DNA from 2 places in the Mucilaginibacter sp. UYP27 genome. Region 2 is predicted to be linked to the other one. Evidence: riboswitches for the same ligand, from Rfam matches in the RefSeq annotation. Region 2 holds a riboswitch; the other holds the start of a gene.
What was found. Region 2 has a riboswitch for cobalamin ahead of ABIB39_RS12810 (TonB-dependent receptor plug domain-containing protein). Riboswitches for the same ligand answer to the same signal wherever they lie in the genome.
Positions count from the first base shown of each region.

Region 1: it holds a riboswitch for cobalamin, as region 2 does, so the genes downstream of both, metE (5-methyltetrahydropteroyltriglutamate--homocysteine S-methyltransferase) here and ABIB39_RS12810 (TonB-dependent receptor plug domain-containing protein) in region 2, are expected to answer to the same signal.

Region 1 is NZ_JBEPPE010000003.1:43,810-52,681, forward strand. Features, by position in the region: gene ABIB39_RS11810 (DEAD/DEAH box helicase) at 69-1,370, opposite strand; gene ABIB39_RS11815 (acyl-CoA thioesterase) at 1,396-1,782, opposite strand; gene metE (5-methyltetrahydropteroyltriglutamate--homocysteine S-methyltransferase) at 1,847-4,171, opposite strand; cobalamin riboswitch at 4,347-4,541, opposite strand; gene ABIB39_RS11825 (hypothetical protein) at 4,599-5,078, opposite strand; gene ABIB39_RS11830 (hypothetical protein) at 5,082-5,246, opposite strand; gene ABIB39_RS11835 (L-rhamnose mutarotase) at 5,294-5,719, opposite strand; gene ABIB39_RS11840 (alpha-L-fucosidase) at 5,720-7,009, opposite strand; gene ABIB39_RS11845 (DUF5690 family protein) at 7,109-8,383, opposite strand; gene ABIB39_RS11850 (DUF3095 domain-containing protein) at 8,528-8,872, shown strand, end outside.
Region 2 is NZ_JBEPPE010000003.1:236,255-245,126, forward strand. Features, by position in the region: gene ABIB39_RS12785 (DUF3291 domain-containing protein) at 1-9, shown strand, start outside; gene ABIB39_RS12790 (hypothetical protein) at 6-254, shown strand; gene ABIB39_RS12795 (SIR2 family NAD-dependent protein deacylase) at 554-1,243, opposite strand; gene ABIB39_RS12800 (DUF6580 family putative transport protein) at 1,335-1,901, opposite strand; gene ABIB39_RS12805 (YncE family protein) at 1,953-3,014, opposite strand; gene ABIB39_RS12810 (TonB-dependent receptor plug domain-containing protein) at 3,027-5,072, opposite strand; cobalamin riboswitch at 5,178-5,385, opposite strand; gene ABIB39_RS12815 (SRPBCC family protein) at 5,496-6,395, shown strand; gene rplT (50S ribosomal protein L20) at 6,476-6,820, opposite strand; gene rpmI (50S ribosomal protein L35) at 6,897-7,097, opposite strand; gene infC (translation initiation factor IF-3) at 7,186-7,752, opposite strand; gene thrS (threonine--tRNA ligase) at 7,754-8,872, opposite strand, start outside.

The DNA of each region.
Region 1 (8,872 bases), 190 kb from region 2:
TTTGCGATTGCAAATTCAATAATAGATCTTCGCTATCGCTCAGGATGACCAGTAGGCGGTAGATCGATCTATACCGATACGTCAATCTTTATCTTCCTGCCTTTTATCTTTTCGTTTTTCACTAATGCTACGGTGCGTTCTATCAGGTGGCGTTTTACAGCCGCGTAGGATGAGTGGTCTAAAACTTCTATCAGGCCAAGGTCTTCTTTTGCCAGTTCGCCTTTTTTAAGCAGCAGGCCTACAATATCAACCTTGTTTATTTTATCTTTTTTACCTGCGGCGATATAAACCGTTGCCCATGGCGATAGCTTCGGTATTACCGTTTTTTCGGGCAGTACCTCTTCTTCGGGGATAGTATCTAAGTAGTCGGGCTTTTCGCCGGGGGCAAGTAATAAGTAGGAGGTACCCGTGGCGTGCATCCGGGCCGTACGGCCGTTGCGGTGAATAAACGCCTCCTGGTTATGCGGCAACTGATAATGCACCACATGCTCTATTTCGGGGATATCCAACCCGCGCGAGGCAAGGTCTGTAGTAACCAAAATATGGTGACTGCCGTTCCTAAATTTTAAGAGCGCACGTTCGCGGTCGTCCTGTTCCATGCCACCGTGGAAAATATCATGCGGCAGGCCCATATCATACAGCAGGTCGCAAATGCGGTCTACCGCTTCGCGGTGGTTACAAAACACAAGGGTAGGCTTATCACTTATCTTACATACTAAAGCAAACAGGGCGTCGAGCCTGTCGGCAGGTTCGCATATCACCACTTTTTGTTTTAGGTCGGGGGTAGATGCGGCGTTGGTCAGGTAATCCAGCTTGGCGGGTCGGTTAACGCCCGTGAACGAAGGGATGGCGTCCATCTGCGTAGCCGATGTAAGAATGCGCTTTTTAAGGTTAGGCAATTCCTTGATGATGTATGACATATCTGTCTGGAAACCAAACTCTAATGATTTATCAAACTCATCCAGTATCAGCGTAGTTATGGTGCTTGTATCAAACGTTTTACGGCGGATGTGATGGCCGATGCGGCCCGGTGTGCCAACTATCACTGCAGGCGGCTGCGACAGGCTGTTCAACTCTATTTTGAGCGGGTGCCCGCCATAAAAGCAATTAATTTTAAACCCGCTGCCCATAGTTCGAAATACCTGCTCAATTTGCAAAGCCAACTCGCGCGATGGCACCATGATCATCACCTGTACGGTATTAATGTTTGCATCCAGCAAATCCAGCAGCGGCAGCAGAAACCCCAGCGTTTTACCCGACCCGGTAGGCGAAAGCAGTATCACGTCGCCTTTTTTAGCGGCGGCAATGGCAGCCTCCTGCATGGGGTTAAGGGCATTTATTTTGAGGTTGGTAAGTGCTTGCTGTATCATAAGCCGCAAAGATACGCTAAACCTGCTATTTAATTATCCTCACCGGTTTCTTGTGCTCATCTATCGCTACAAAGGTAAAGCTGCCATGTATGGCAAGGTCGCGGTCTTCGGCGTACATTTGCTCCACATAGATCTCTACAGCAACCTTCAGGCTGGTATTGCCCACATGGCTTACGCGGCCTATCAGTTCTACAATGGTACCTGCGGGGATGGGTTTCTTGAAATCTATTTTATCGCTGCTTACCGTCACCATTACCTGGCGGCTAAAGCGGGTGGCGGTTATAAAGGCCACCTCGTCCATCATGTGCATGGCGGTGCCGCCAAACAGGGTATCGTAATGGTTGGTGGTATTCGGGAAAACTGCCTTGAAAATGCGCGTTTCTGATGCTTCGATTCTTTCGTCTGTTGTCATAGTTCAAATATAAAAGCCTCACCAAAGCCCTCTCCATAAGAGAGGGCTTAAGCTTGGTAGTTGCTTAAGTTAGTGCAGGCTCTGCAACGGCAGCGCGCATTTCTTTGGCGGCGGCTACCATTTCTATCAGTGCCTTTTTGGTTTCGTCCCATCCGCGGGTTTTGAGGCCGCAATCCGGGTTTACCCAAAGCTGTGCATCGGGGATAACCGCCCGTGCTTTTTTAAGCAGGTGGGTCATCTCATCCCGGTTTGGTACGCGTGGCGAGTGGATATCATATACGCCCGGGCCTATCTCGTTCGGATATTTATAATCGGCAAATACATCCAGTAACTCCATTTGCGAGCGCGATGTTTCAATGGTGATCACATCGGCATCCATAGCGGCAATGTTCTGTATAATATCGTTAAATTCCGAATAGCACATGTGCGTGTGGATCTGCGTATCGTCCTGCACACCGCTTGCCGAAATGCGGAACGCTTTTACCGCCCAGTCCAGATAATCTACCCAATTTGCCTTGCGCAAAGGTAAGCCTTCGCGGATGGCCGGTTCATCTATCTGGATAATTTTTATGCCGGCAGTTTCCAGGTCGCAAACTTCATCACGGATGGCCAAAGCTATCTGCGTACAGGTCTCAGATCGTGGTTGATCGTTCCGCACAAACGACCATTGCAGGATGGTAACGGGGCCTGTAAGCATGCCCTTCATCCATTTATCAGTAAGCGACTGCGCATATCCCGACCATTTAACCGTCATCGGTTTAGGGCGCGATACGTCACCATAAATAATAGGGGGCTTTACACAACGGCTGCCATAGCTTTGCACCCAACCGTTTTGCGTAAAGGTAAAACCCTGCAACTGCTCGCCAAAATACTCCACCATGTCGTTACGCTCAAACTCGCCGTGTACCAGTACATCCAGGTCGATATCTTCCTGCCACTTAACGGCCCGTTCAGTTTCGTCGGCAATGTGAAGGTCGTATTGTGCCTGGGTAATAGCCCCTTTTTTAAGCTGTGCGCGCCAGCTACGCACCTCTGCAGTTTGCGGGAACGAACCAATTGTGGTTGTGGTGTACAATGGAAGGTTTAACAACACCTGTTGTTTTTTCTTACGCGATGCAAAGTCACTTATCCGCTGCGAATCACTTTCGGTTATCTTTGCAACACGTTCTTTAACAGTATTATTATGTATAAGTGCTGAAGTTTTACGTGAACCGATATCATGCTGGTTTTCGGCCAGTTTGTATTGTGTACCAACACCTGTTTCATCAGACGACAACACTTTTATAAGCGCTATCTCGGTTACTTTCTGGCGGGCAAAGGCAAGCCACTGTTTTATCTCGGGCGTAAGCACTTCGGGGTTATGCTCATTCCGCAGATCAACCGGCGCGTGGATCAACGAACAGGACGGTGCTATCCAAACACGATCATCGCCAAGCTTATCTTTTGCTTTTTTGATGATGGCGAGTGATGCCTCAAAATCATTCTTCCAGATATTGCGGCCATCAACCACACCTAAGGACAGGATGGTTTTAGCGGGCAGCAAGTTCAGCACTTCATCCAATTGCTGCGGTGCGCGTACCAGATCGATATGCAGGGCATCAACAGGCAGAGAGGTAACCAGTTCGGCATTGCTACCCAGTTTTTCAAAATAGGTGGTCAGCACAAACTTTAAGCGCGGGAAATCTTTACGCAGTTGTTTGTAGGCATCGCGGTAAGCCTGTTGTTCCTTCTCCGTCAAATCAAGCGCCAGGAAGGGCTCATCAAACTGGATCCATTCGGCGCCAAGGTCCTGCAGTTTAGTGAGGATCTCGGTATAAACCTTAAGCAGATTTTTAAGCAAGTCTATCTTTTCAAAACCGGCTTCTTTTTCCTTACCCAAAAGCAAGTAGGTAATAGGGCCTATCAACACCGGTTTAGTGATGATGCCTAACTGTTTTGCCTCGTAAAACTCGTTAGTGATCTTGGTAGAAAATAATCTGAACTGCTGATCCTTATAAAACTCGGGCACTATGTAGTGGTAGTTGGTATCAAACCACTTGGTCATCTCCATGGCTACTACGTCCAGCCCGTCCTTTTGGTAACCGCGGGCCATAGCGAAGTATAGGTCGAGTTCTTCCTTGCCTTGTTTCAGGATTACCTCGTTATAGCGTTTTGGGATAGCGCCAAACATCAGGGAATGATCCAGCACGTGGTCGTAATACGAAAAATCGTTCGAGGGAATCAGGTCGATCCCGGCTTCTTTTTGCATCAGCCAGTTATCGTGGCGGATGGTTTTACCTACGGTAAGCACATTTTTGTGCCCCGTTTTGCCTGCCCAGTAACCCTCGCAGACCTTTTTCAATTCGCGTTGGCCACCAATGCGCGGGTAGCCTAAATTTTGCGTTAGCATTGCTTTAATTGATTAAATAAATAAATCGGTTAAAAGCCCTTTTAGCTAAACTTCGCAATGCGTTTGTTGGAATGGATTGGCGGAAAAGTATGGATATAGCGCGCCCTTGCATAAAAATACAGGTTGTAACGAAAACTATATCAAACACCCGACCATTGCCCCATACCGCGGAAGCATTGTCAATTCGGTATGGCAGGTCTCCTGACTTGTAACATTTTTGCCGCCCTTCCCGACCGTTTTTGGACAATCAGTGGACATATATTCTGGCAAAAACCTTTTTGTGTTACTTACAGTTGCGCGACAGTTAGTGATTTGCACACTATTCCCTATTAATCTACAATTAAGTAAAACCTATACCGGTTGATGAAGGAAAGTAAAGAACTTACATCGGCCCAAATGTAAGTAATAAGGATGAGGAAAAGGAGAATTAGCTGCCTTCCCTTAATTTTTTGATCTTTTCAAGGGCGTCAACATCTATCTGATCTTTGGGGCGATTGACAACTTTCTTATTTTCGATAAGCTGATTGATATGTAAAAATGGAACATTAACATTTTCTATATCTGCTATAGAAGCCAGTTGAAGGCACTCGGCAAAAGTATACTGCTCAAGACCTTTCATAACAGTAAGTACATCTAACCGAAGGCCATTATTCAAAATAAATTCAGTCCAACCAGGAAGAAATTCCATATACTCAATCATCGGATAGTCACCCATGGCGGAATCAACAAGAGCATTTCTGAAAGCTTTTCTATTTTCAAGCGTGTCATTTAACCAAATGTCCAAATCGCCGGTAAAGCGTTGAAAACCGTGTAGATTAATGGCATAACCGCCAATCATAATATATTGTACTTGATTGTCCTGAAGTGCTTTCCAGAAACTTAGAATATTTTCATCAAAGATATCCACAGATTATTTACCGATAAAAGGTTTGTGAGTTACTACAGCCTTATTCATAGTTTGCTGTATTTTGTAAAGGCGAGTTGCCATTTCAAAACGTTCCTTATAGCTTCGTTTTAGACCTGCTTTTAAAAGTTCTAATTCGGCTTCGTCAAACGTTTTTTCTTTTTTATCCATGAGTTACTCCAATCAAATTTAAACAAAAAGAGCGTTATAATCAAAACTTATTCCGTATGGAAAACCTCCTGCATATCACTCCAGATCTTGCCTTTAGCGGCGGCATCGGAAAGGGGAATTTGGGTTGGGTCGGTACGTTTCCACCATTTTTGGGTGTTGGGGTCGGCCGCCATTTTTTGCATATCGGCGTTAAAGTCATCGCCCACATATTCAAAATAGCTGAACAAGTAAGGGCTGCCATCTATCTGTTTTATATAGATGGAATAATTGCGGATGTTGCACTCCTTTAATTTTTTTAAGACGGCAGGCCACGCATGGGCATGCAACTCTTTATAAACCTGTACACTATCTGGCTTTAAACCTGTGATACTTCCGTAGCGCTTAATATTTGGCACAACGGCTGGTTTTGAATTAACCAAACAGCCAATACCTATCAAACAGATCACAAATAATATTGTCAATGCAACTTTCATCTAAGGTTTTATTACCGGAATATCTTCCGCGTTTTGGTTAATTTCTAACACCACCACGTTATCGTTTGCATCGGGCAGGGTGGCAGGTAGGGTAAGCTGGATTTCGCTCGCGCTTTGCTTGGCTTGCACCGCGGTATTGTTAAATAAATAGGCTTTACTGATCGTAACGTTAGGAATAGCAGGGATAGTTAGGGCATTTCCCTGCTGTTTAAATACATGTATGTATATCTTATTGCCCTTGCGTGTGCTGGCGAAGTTATCATTGGGTGCATAGGGGCCACCTTTGGTATTGTAAATACTTGTGCCGTAGAACTTCATCCAGTCGCCGATCTCTTTTAAGCGGTTAATCTGGCGGGTTTCTACGCGGCCATCCGGCATAGGGCCAACATTAAACAACAAATTACCATTGCCTCCCGCCGTTTTCACCAACGTTTGGATGCAGTCTTTAAGCGACTTCATTTTATCGTTTGGTTTCCATGCCCATTGGTCGCAAATGGTGATGCAACTTTCCCAGGGTTCTTTCATGTTCAGTTGACCGATGCGTTGCTCCGGCGTCAAATAATCCCCCACCGATTTATCGTTAAGCACCTCGCTTGTTTTGCCCAGGCGGTTATTCACCAATACTTTTGGGTTGATGCTTTTGATGTAATCGTAGATTTCGCGGCCGTACTCATCCTTCCATGGCTTTTCCCAATAGCCGTCAAACCAAAGCAGGTAGGGGTCATATTTGGTAATGAGTTCTTTTAACTCATCTTTCATGGTTTGTTTAAAGGCGAGCATATCGCCTTTAACGTTTTGGGTGCTATCATTAGGATTGTGGATGGGGTAGTTCTTATCATGCCAGTCCAGCACTGTAAAGTAGATCCCGAACGTAATGCCCTGCTTTTTGCAAGCCTTAGCCAGTTCGCCAACGATGTCGCGTTTGTAGGGCGAGTTCATGATATTATAGTCCGAAAATTTTGTGGGCCAAAGGCAAAAGCCATCGTGGTGCTTGGCGGTGATAACCAAGTACTTCATACCCGCATCTTTGGCGATCCGGACCCAGGCATCGGCATTAAACAAAACCGGATTAAACTCGCGGTAAAGGCTGTCATAATCTGCCTGGGCTACTTCTTTATTCCTGCTCCAGCCAATCTCCGTACCGCGCAAAGTTATAGGCCCAAAGTGGATGAACATACCAAAGCGTTTATCCATAAAATCGGGAAGGTTGGCTTTACGTACAGTTTGCGCATGGCTAAACGTAGAAATGATAAACAAGAAAACAGCGATACAGTATCTCCAGGCAGTCATAGACTTTCGTTAAAGTAGTAATTGGTTACGCTAAATTATACAGCCTGCGTTGCCCTGTAAATGGATTATCCGAATAAGATAATGGATTATGCTTTGGGATCAGGCCCGATCAATGGCTTTATACTTACGTGCAAAGTAAAGGGCAGAGAAAAAGGTAAGCAACAAACCTACCGCCGATAAACCAATCACGCTGTTAGAGAAAAATGTGACCCAGTTTAGTTTTACTTTAAAGATCTCTTTAGAAAGCAGCACGCTAACGCTACCCACATACCCAAAAGAATCGGCCAGGTATATCAGGAACCCTACATTGCCGGCATACCTAAACGTTGCAATTAACCGCTCAAAAAACACGGCGTTGAAGGGAATGTAAACCATATACAACCCGAGGCCTACGATCGTCATCCACCAAACAGGTTCTAAACTATCGGCAATAAACAGCACGGTGGAGATACCGGCCAATAAAAATCCTATGCCAATAAATACATGGGCCGTCATCAATGCTTTGTAGCTGTTGCGGATCATCACCATGCTGCCTATCAATACCAGAATAATCAGAGTTATCGGTGTTTCTGTTTTAGAAAATATGGCGGGCTGATTAAAGAAACCCATTTCCTTCCACATTTCCGCGCCAAAATTATCACGGATATCCCTGAAGATGGTGGCAAATGTGTAGATGAGGATGCAAGCCGCAAGCCCCGGTAAAAGGCCGCGCACAAATGCCCTGCGTTGTATTTTGCTCATTGGCGTGCGCTCCATCCGGTCGGCAATGTCGGCATCATCAGGCGGGGGGATCTTTTCCATCAGGTAAACGAACAGCAGGAGCGGGGCGGCAAATAAAAGCCCGGTGAAGAACGGCACCCAAAACTCCGTAACGCCAAACTCAAGCATGAGCCAGCCGCCTGCAGACCGCACAAACCCCGAAGCGAAAATGAAACTTACAGCCAGCGTGGCGCCAATAAAATCGGTACCGCGGCGGCCTTCGATATAAGAAAAAACCACTCCCCAAAGCATCCCCAGCGGGAAACCGTTTATAAACAAAAAAATAATATTGTAAGGCACCGGCACCAACGCGAAGCCCAGCCAGCTAAACCATGCGATGCCCGTAAGTAAAATAATAACAGCCCCAAGGCCGCTGCGTTTAAGTTCGGCAATGTATTTTACGCCGTAGAATTTTGCCAGCATATAGCCCAAAACCTGGCTGATAACTAATAACGTTTTATAACTGTAACCGGCCACGGTAATACCATCAAATGTAGCTACGGTAAACGATTTACGGAAACCAAATATCATGGTGTAAGCCAAAAATACCGTAACTGCAGCGTAGATGTTTACCTGCAAACGTGTACCTGTAATCTTATTTGGCTTTAGCAGCATGGCAATAGGGTAATGTAATTCATGTAAAGGGCAATGGTGTAACCATTGTAAATATAGGTAAGTTTAACAAGCCCCAAACAACTACTTTGGGTTTAAATTGAGGCTGATATAAAACTTGCAGGGGCTTTTTACGTATGTAATTACATGCCAGTTGATAACCAACAGTTTTACACCGACTTGCCACCAAATAGGATGTTTTTGGGTGATCTGTTGACGGACGACAAACTGTTCCACGATATCCCTGCCGACTGGCATGTTATCATCACCGATATCAAAGGATCTACCAACGCTGTTTTTGGCGGCCGGCACGAGGATGTAAACCTTATAGCTACCGGCAGCATTGTTACGGTACTAAACATTGCTTTTGACCATAACGTTACTATCCCGTTCTTTTTTGGGGGCGATGGGGCTACTTTTATAGTACCACCAATTTTAATAGATAAATTGATGAAAGCCCTGGCGCTATATCGCACCAATACGCTCAATAAT
Region 2 (8,872 bases):
ACATCATGAGAATAATAGCAGAATTACCCCATCCCGATTTTAAAATATCTATCCTGAGCATGAACCAAAAGTTTATTGTGAAGATAGAACAAGGCACATTGGAACAAACTTACAAAATCCCGGAAATGGATCTGACCGAGGGTGTAAACAGCGTTTTTGAATTGCTTGACGAAGCCTTTTTAAAAACAGTTTCGGCACGGTTTATAGAAATGGGCAAAAACTTTAGAGAGAGTTACTACAGGTGTAACTATTAGTATATATAAAGTTCATAAGTAATTGTAAAATAGTCTTTTGTATTTTACAAAATATGATAACAAAATTTAATTTGGTAAACATTTAAGTATGAATAGTTTTATATTGTGTTTTCATCATTAAGTGATAACTAACACCCCTGTAAGGTAAAACTCATAAAACGTTGAATATAAATTATATAAGTAAATAAAAAAATCAAAACAGAATAATATTTGGGGTTAAATTATGGGAGATTATCATGTTATTTGAGATATGAACGCCGCCAATGGTGAATTTAAAAAGCCGCGAATTGCGGCTTTCTTTATGACTTATTTTTCATTAATTCTTCTACCAGCAAAGGCACCCCTACCGTTGCTTTGTACGGCATTTCTACAATACGTTTATTGCTTGCCGTGGGTATGTTTGGGTCGATGATATATTGGGTTACATCGCGTTGTACATAGTTGATCAAACCGGCCGCGGGGTATACCGCGAGTGAGGTGCCAACGAGAATAAAAATTTCGGCATTAGCGCAGATCCTGGCAGCCTTTTCTATCATTGGTACAGCCTCGCCAAACCATACCACATGGGCACGCAGTTGCGACCCCAGTTCGCACTTATCCCCCATCTTGATCTTCCATCCTTCGATAGGATAGGTTAGGTTTGACTTGACGCTCGATTGCGACCTGGTGATGATGCCGTGCAGGTGCATAACGTTGGTTGAGCCCGCCCTTTCGTGCAGGTCATCTATATTTTGGGTGATGATGGTAACATCGTAATGCTCCTGCAATTTAGAAAGGGCATAATGCGCGGCATTGGGTTCTGCCGCTAAAACAGATTTCCGGCGCTCGTTATAAAAATGCTGTACCATCTCTGGGTTACGCTCCCAAGCCCCAGGCGTGGCTACGTCTTCAATGTTATATCCCTCCCACAGCCCATCGCTATCCCTGAAGGTTTTTAAGCCACTCTCAGCGCTTATTCCCGCGCCGGTAAGTACTACTACTCTTTTCATAATTAGGTTCTCTAAAATCAAATATTATAAAATGGGCACAAAAAAAGCGGTTAGCCAATGGCCAACCGCTTTTGTATATCGTATTATAAACCTACAAAGCCAGTTGCCTTTTACCGCTAAGTGCTTCGTACCTGCTTTTTGCCAGTTCAAACCCACCGAAAAGAATGGCGCCATAAATAGCATCAGCAATGAGCATGTTAGTTTCGAACGGGTATATTGCTTTAACCAACAACATACCGTAATTGGCCCAGTTATTTGGAATGCCGTAAACAAATGGCAAGTCCATAACTAACCAGTGGACCAAAACAGCTACAATAGACGCTGCAGCTACATTAAGCAGGTTTACTTTTTTAATAAGTGTACCAACAAATGTCATCAGCATAAAACAGCCATACATGAATAACGAACTGCTGTAAAATGTAAACTTACCAGCATAGATATAGTTGATAACAACATCGCTAATCAACAGTGCCAATAATGGCACCAGGTAAGCTTTCCATTTATCGGTAAAATACGCGCCGCCAAATAAGGCAACCGCACCAACCGGTGTAAAGTTGCTTAACGCGGGCACTTGAGTATTAACAATACGCATTGCAATGGCAGCAAGCACCATGGTTATAAGTACTGTTGTACGGGTATTGGTTTTCTGTAATGACATATTTTGTTACTGTAGCGCAAATTTATTGATAATACCCTGTAATATAAAATGCTATTTATTAACCAATATCACCCTTCCCGGGCTTATACCTGTAGCTATCGTATATTCCTTTTTTCCGTTCCTGTCAAAAGCGGTTAACGTGCCGTTCGAGTTAAAATCTTTTGCATCGGTAACAAATATTTCACCGGTAAGTTCATCTGCCGCAAGGGCAAACGCGCTGGCGAAGATTGTACCATCGGTTACAAAATTATTTCTTTCTGGCTTTTGTGTTTTGGCGTTATAAACGGCAATTTTATTGTCGGCGGTAGGGTAATATACAAAATCACCAAGGGCCACGATCGGGATATTGTAACCCAGGGCGACCGCAGGCTTTGATTTTACCAAGTCGGTTTTGTTATCGATAATGGTTAGCCCGGGTGCAATATCATTAAAGTTACCTAACGACAGTACGTAAACATTTCCATAAGTATCAGCGGTCATTGATACAGGGTCTTCAATAACATTTATCTTTTTAGTTTCGGTAAATGAGGTCAAGTCTACAACAGATACTGTTTTGTCTGGGTTACCAGAACTTAAACCGCCCGCGTTGGCAACATATAGCTTGCTATTTGATATCACCATCTGCTCTGGGTTACGGCCAACGGTGATATTTTTAGTGATTGTTAATGATGCTGTATCAATAACAGCCACTTTGTTGTCATATGATGTTACAAATGCGTTGCTCTTGTAAAATACAACGTTACGGCATTGGTTTAGCGCAATTTCTTTGATGAGTACGCCGGTTTTTACGTCTACCACCTTAATATTGCTTGAGTTATTTACGATGATGTACATTTTTGACCCGTATATGCCCACGTCATTCCCGGTGTCGCCTATTTTTTTGCCGGGGTTAGCGTTACCGTAAAAATCGCTGGTAAGCTGTTTGGTGGTGTAATTGTAAAAAGACAGGGTGCTGTTGTTAGCGCCATAGTTGCCCTGGTTTAAAATATACACGCCTGCCCGTTCGGCTGTGGGCTTGTCGGGTGTAACGTCAATGCGGTCCTTTGTACAGGCAGATAGTGCTGCTATTGCTACGGATAGAATGATTAGATTTTTTAGTTTAAATGATCTCATATCGATGTTGTGTTAAATTGTAATTTGAATTGATAAACGTACCGAACGGCCAGGCATTGGGTAACTCTGCACGATAAAATAACTTTTATTGAACAGATTATTTACTTCCATTGATGTTTGTAATGCTCTATTTCTAAAAGCTTTATGATAAACAATTGAGGCATCGCTAACAGAATATCCCGGTATGCGGTCGGCAGGCAAATTATTATTTGTGTAGTACCTTTCGGAAGCGTAAACCTGGTTATAATAAATGCCGAATGCGCCATGGTTAACACCTGCATTAACAGATAAGGTGTTTTTAGGCGTGTAGGGTAACTGATTTAAATACACCGATGAGGTGGCATCGGTTACGTTGAGTGCCTGTAAATAACTGTAATTTATAAACAGCGATGCTTTATAATTTGCAGCGATAGTAGCCTGCGTTTTCACCCCGGCATCAAGTCCCTCCATATCAACCTTACCAAAGTTTTGAATAGACCCATTATAAGCGTCCTTCGGGATAAATACGATCTTATTGGTCACATCATTATAATAGGCGTCGGCAGTAAAGGTTAGGTACTCGAAAAAGCCGTTTAGCGCTTTAGTATAGGTTAAGCCGGCATCATACTGATTGGTGTATTCGGGTTTTAGGTTTGGGTTGCCGATGCCGCCGTAATACAGGTCGTCAAACGTAGGGTTGCGGAAGATGCGTTTGTAAAAAGCCCGGATGTTAAAATTGGAGTTTTTAAACGGCTGCAAAGCGGTCATTATCGTTGGCGAAAAGTTATTTCGCGCCGGCGCACCTCTGCCGGTTTTAACAGTCTCGGTTATGTTGGTATTCAATAAACTACCCTGAAGCTTTAGCCTTCCTATATTGAAGTTACTTGCGAGTACGTTAAACAACGACATCCTTGTTGGATAAGTGAACTGCGGGTAAGGATAATTAAAATCGATATCAAGATGGTTAACAACCACGTCGGTAGCGTAAGATACCTGCCAGTTAGCATTAACTTGCCAGGAAAGTGCCGCTGACTGGTAAAACTCGCGCTGAGTAAATTGCTGGTCCAACCGACCCTGCACATTTAAAAAATTTGGGTTTAAGTACCGTAGGTGATTTTCTGTTAATTCGGTATTTATCAAAAAACTCAACCCGTTTTTCCAAATACGCCTATAACCGCCTTGTATAAAAAAATCACGGTTCCACAGCCTATCTTGTGACGGCACAGGATTATCTTGAATAACCGCTCCCGGCAATCCACGTTGCGAATGATAGTAATTAACATGCATGTTAAACTTGCTACTGTCGTTTTTAGCCCAATATAAAGCGCCATCAACTTGTTGTGCGGTAATGTCTGCATTGGTTCGTGTGCGCACCGTATCGGGCCCGTTAACGTTGTTGTGGAATTTATATCGCCCGTTGGCATTTTCGGTATAAGCATTTACAATAACCTGCCAGTTGCTACTTAGGCGTTGCTGCCATTGCAGGTATGGGTTTATTAGCCCAAAGCTCCCTCCTTTTAAGCCAAATAGTAGCTGATATGGTTTATTCGCTGCTAAATCTGGCTTTATGGTTTGTATACTAAGTACGCTTGCAGAAGTATAACTACGTGCCGGTTGTAAAATATCTATCGGCTGGCCGTTGTATAGGGTGATTTGCTGTATGTTGTTTAGATTTAGTTTACTAAGATCAACCTGGCCGGTTTGCGCATCATTGATCTGTACGCCGTCATACAATACCGTTGTGTGATTAGCCCCCATACCCCTTACCGAAACTGTCTTTAAACCACCAATACCCCCGTAATCCTTTACCGTAACCCCCGAAAAACTTTTAACCGCATCCGCAATATTGAATGCGCTGTATCTGGCGAAGTCTTTATTAGTAACCTGTTGTGTTGGGATAGGTAATTGCACTTTAGGCACTGGAGTGGCTTTTACCGCCACTTCTTTTAGTTTTTTGGTGGTATCGCTTTGCGCTAAAATAGCATTTGAAATAAACAGACAGATACACACAAGACATCCCCATTTCCCTATTACCGGGAACGTTGCTGACCTGAAAATATCAAAGTAACCGTTTACCATGCTGATGTTAAAACATCACAGCCCGCAAAAAGGAAAAATATAGGAATGGAAATACACCGCCTTATGAAGAGCATTCACACCCAAGCTTCAATCCCCGAAAGCTATGAATAATATGATGCTGAGGCAGGTATTCTGACTTGCTCCCCTTTTGCCCTGCCTTCCCATCCCGGAAACCCGGCACAGTGGCAATTTTGAACGGACATTGGTTAAACGGAGCTTACAGCTGCGGGACAGTTACAGATTTACACTGTATTCCCTTTTAATCCTGCTGTAAAATGCTTCACAGGCAGGAACCTAAAGCGCTGCAAATGTAGCATTAGAAACTGTAACAGCCAAAGCAATTATTATTGCCGGTTAAAATAATTTCAATTAAAGAAAACCCGCTGTAAGTTAACGTGTTTAATAATTACAAACGTATTTAACATGACAACATCAGCAATGCAAAACAGGTACCGCGGACCTGCCGAAAACCAGGAGCCAAGTTTAAACTTGTCTACCGCCGAGCGTACCATATCTATAGCAACAGGCATTAAACTTTCTTTATCTGGTTTTAAGGGATTGTTCAAAAGCCCATTTTCCAGTATCATCAAACTTGGCGCGGGCGGTTACCTGCTAAACCGCGGGCTTACCGGCCATTGCGAATTATACTCGCGCATGGGCCGCAACAGTACTGAACCCGTGAACGTGAACATCCGCACATCATACCACATTGATAAGCCAAGGCAAGAAGTCTACGATTTTTGGCGTAAGCTGGATAACCTGCCCCTATTTATGAAACACCTGGAGAGTGTGGATGTTATTGACAATAAACGGTCTCACTGGGTATTAAAACTCCCTATAGGTTCTGCTAAAGTAAGCTGGGATGCCGAGATCGTTCGTGATGAGCCGGGTTACAGCATCGGCTGGAGTTCGATACCAGATTCGTTGATAGACAATGCCGGTAAAGTACGTTTTCAGGATAGCGTGGATGGCAGTGGCACTTTAGTGGATATTATTATTAGCTACCGCCCGCCTGCAGGTGGTTTTGGAGGTGGCATCGCACATATACTTAACCCTGTATTTAAAAGCATGGTCGATAGCGATGTACGCAACTTTAAACAATATATGGATATCGATGGAGGCATCGCTTCGGATGTATCGTACATAAATGATAACGACTATGCCGAACCCGTAGCTATTGTGATAGAAGAAACTATTATAGAAGATGATGCGTCGGAATATACCCCATCTAATGACACTAACGAACCAATATCCCCCTATCGCTCGCATATTGAGCCGATTGAAAACAAACCTAACAGCGGTGCTGACAACGCGGTAATGTAGTTGTTATCACACTACAAGTTTATAAACAAAAAAGGCCTTCTGAATAATCAGAAGGCCTTTTCTTATGAAGTATGATGTTATTATTTTACAGCATCAATGATAGCTTTGAAAGCATCAGGGTGGTTCATCGCTAAATCGGCTAATACCTTACGGTTTAAACCAATTTCTTTTGCGGCTAACTTACCTATTAATTGAGAGTAAGAAATACCGTGCTGGCGTGCACCTGCGTTGATACGTTGGATCCATAAAGCCCTAAACTCGCGTTTTTTGGTCTTACGGTCACGGTATGCGTATTGCAAACCTTTTTCAACTGTGTTTTTAGCAACGGTGTAAACCTTGCTTCTTGAACCCCAATAACCTTTGGCGAGGTTCATGATCCTTTTCCGGCGTCTTCTCGACGCGACTGCGTTAACTGAACGTGGCATGTTGTGTTGTTTTTGGTAGTGAGTGTCCCTCTCGGAAGCTTCTGTACTCTAATACCTGGTTAAAAAATTTGTTTGATTACTTGCCTATGCAAAGCATACGTTTAACGTTGCCTAAGTCAGCTTTAGATACCAAGCTGGTGTGACTAAGGTTACGCTTACGTTTAGTCGACATCTTGGTTAAGATGTGGCTTTTGAATGCGTTTTTTCTGGCAATTTTACCGGTTCCAGTAAGCCTAAAGCGCTTTTTTGCACTGGAATTGGTTTTCATTTTTGGCATAACTCTATTTATTTGTTTTTAGATGATTTACGTTATCTCAACGTTTTATTTTAATTGCAGCTGCATACCAACGCACCTGCCTTAATTATTACTTTTTCTGCGCTTTTGAAGCAAGCGTTAAAAACATACGTTTACCTTCCAGCTTTGGTAATTGCTCTACTTTACCTAAATCTTCTAATGCCTGTGCAAAACGCAGCAATAATATCTCGCCTTGTTCTTTGTAAACAATTGCACGGCCTTTAAAGTGTACGTAAGCCCTTACTTTTTCGCCAGCTTCCAAAAACTTCTGCGCATGCTTTAATTTAAATTCAAAGTCATGGTCATCAGTGTTAGGCCCGAAACGGATCTCTTTAATAACGGTTTGCTTGGCGTTGCTTTTGATCTCTTTAAGCTTCTTCTTTTGCTCGTAAACGAATTTATTGTAATCGGTTACTTTACAAACGGGAGGTACTGCGTTTGGAGAAATCTCAACCAGGTCAAGTTCTTGTTCCTGAGCAATGGCAAGTGCATCTCTTAACGAGAATATACCCTGCTCAACGTTGTCACCTACAAGGCGCACTTCCTGTGCCCTAATAAACTGGTTGATGTTGTGTTCGGCTTCTTTTTTCTTAAATGGAAGCCTTGGTCCTCTGTTGAAAGGTTTGTTTAAAGCCAAGTTATACTGTTATTTCTTTAATTATTTGTTGTTTAAAATCCTCAATACTCATGCTGCCCAGATCGCCGGTGCCATGTTTGCGTACAGAAACCAACCCTTCGGCAGCCTCTTTTTCGCCCACAATAAGCATATATGGGATCTTTTTAACTTCAGCGTCGCGTATTTTACGACCGATTTTCTCATCTCTAAAGTCAATCAGCCCGCAAATATCGGAATCTTTTAACTCATCTGAAAGTTTTTTTGCATATTCTTCATATTTTTCAGATATGGGCAGGATAATAAATTGCTCAGGCGACAGCCAAAGTGGGAAGTTACCGGCACAATGCTCTATCAATACGGCAACAAAGCGCTCAAGCGAGCCAAATGGTGCGCGGTGGATCATTACCGGGCGGTGTTTTTGGTTATCGCTGCCGGTGTATTCCAGTTCGAAACGTTCTGGCAAATTATAATCTACCTGTATGGTTCCTAACTGCCATTTACGGCCAAGGGCATCCTTCACCATAAAATCCAGCTTAGGGCCATAGAAAGCCGCTTCGCCATATTCTACAATGGTGGTCAGGTTTTTCTCGGCAGCAGCCTCGATGATAGCGCTTTCGGCTAAAGCCCAGTTCTCGTCGGTTCCAATATATTTGGTTTTGTTATTAGGGTCGCGTAGTGATACCTGTGCAGTATAACTGTCAAAACCCAAAGCAGCAAACACATATAATACAAGGTCGATAACCTTTTTAAACTCTTCCTTAACCTGGTCAGGACGGCAGAACAAGTGGGCGTCATCCTGTGTAAAGCCACGTACACGGGTTAAGCCGTGCAGCTCGCCGCTTTGCTCGTAACGGTAAACGGTACCAAACTCTGCCAAACGAACCGGAAGGTCCTTATATGAGCGTGGTTTTGTTTTATATATTTCGCAGTGATGCGGGCAGTTCATCGGTTTTAAGAAGAACTCCTCTCCTTCCTGCGGGGTTTTTATCGGCTGGAATGAATCTGCACCATACTTTTCATAATGGCCCGATGTTACATAAAGGTTTTTATGGCCGATATGCGGTGTAATAACCTGCTCGTAACCAGCTTTTGCCTGTGCTTTTTGCAGGAAGTTAGTCAAGCGTTCGCGCAAGGCAGTACC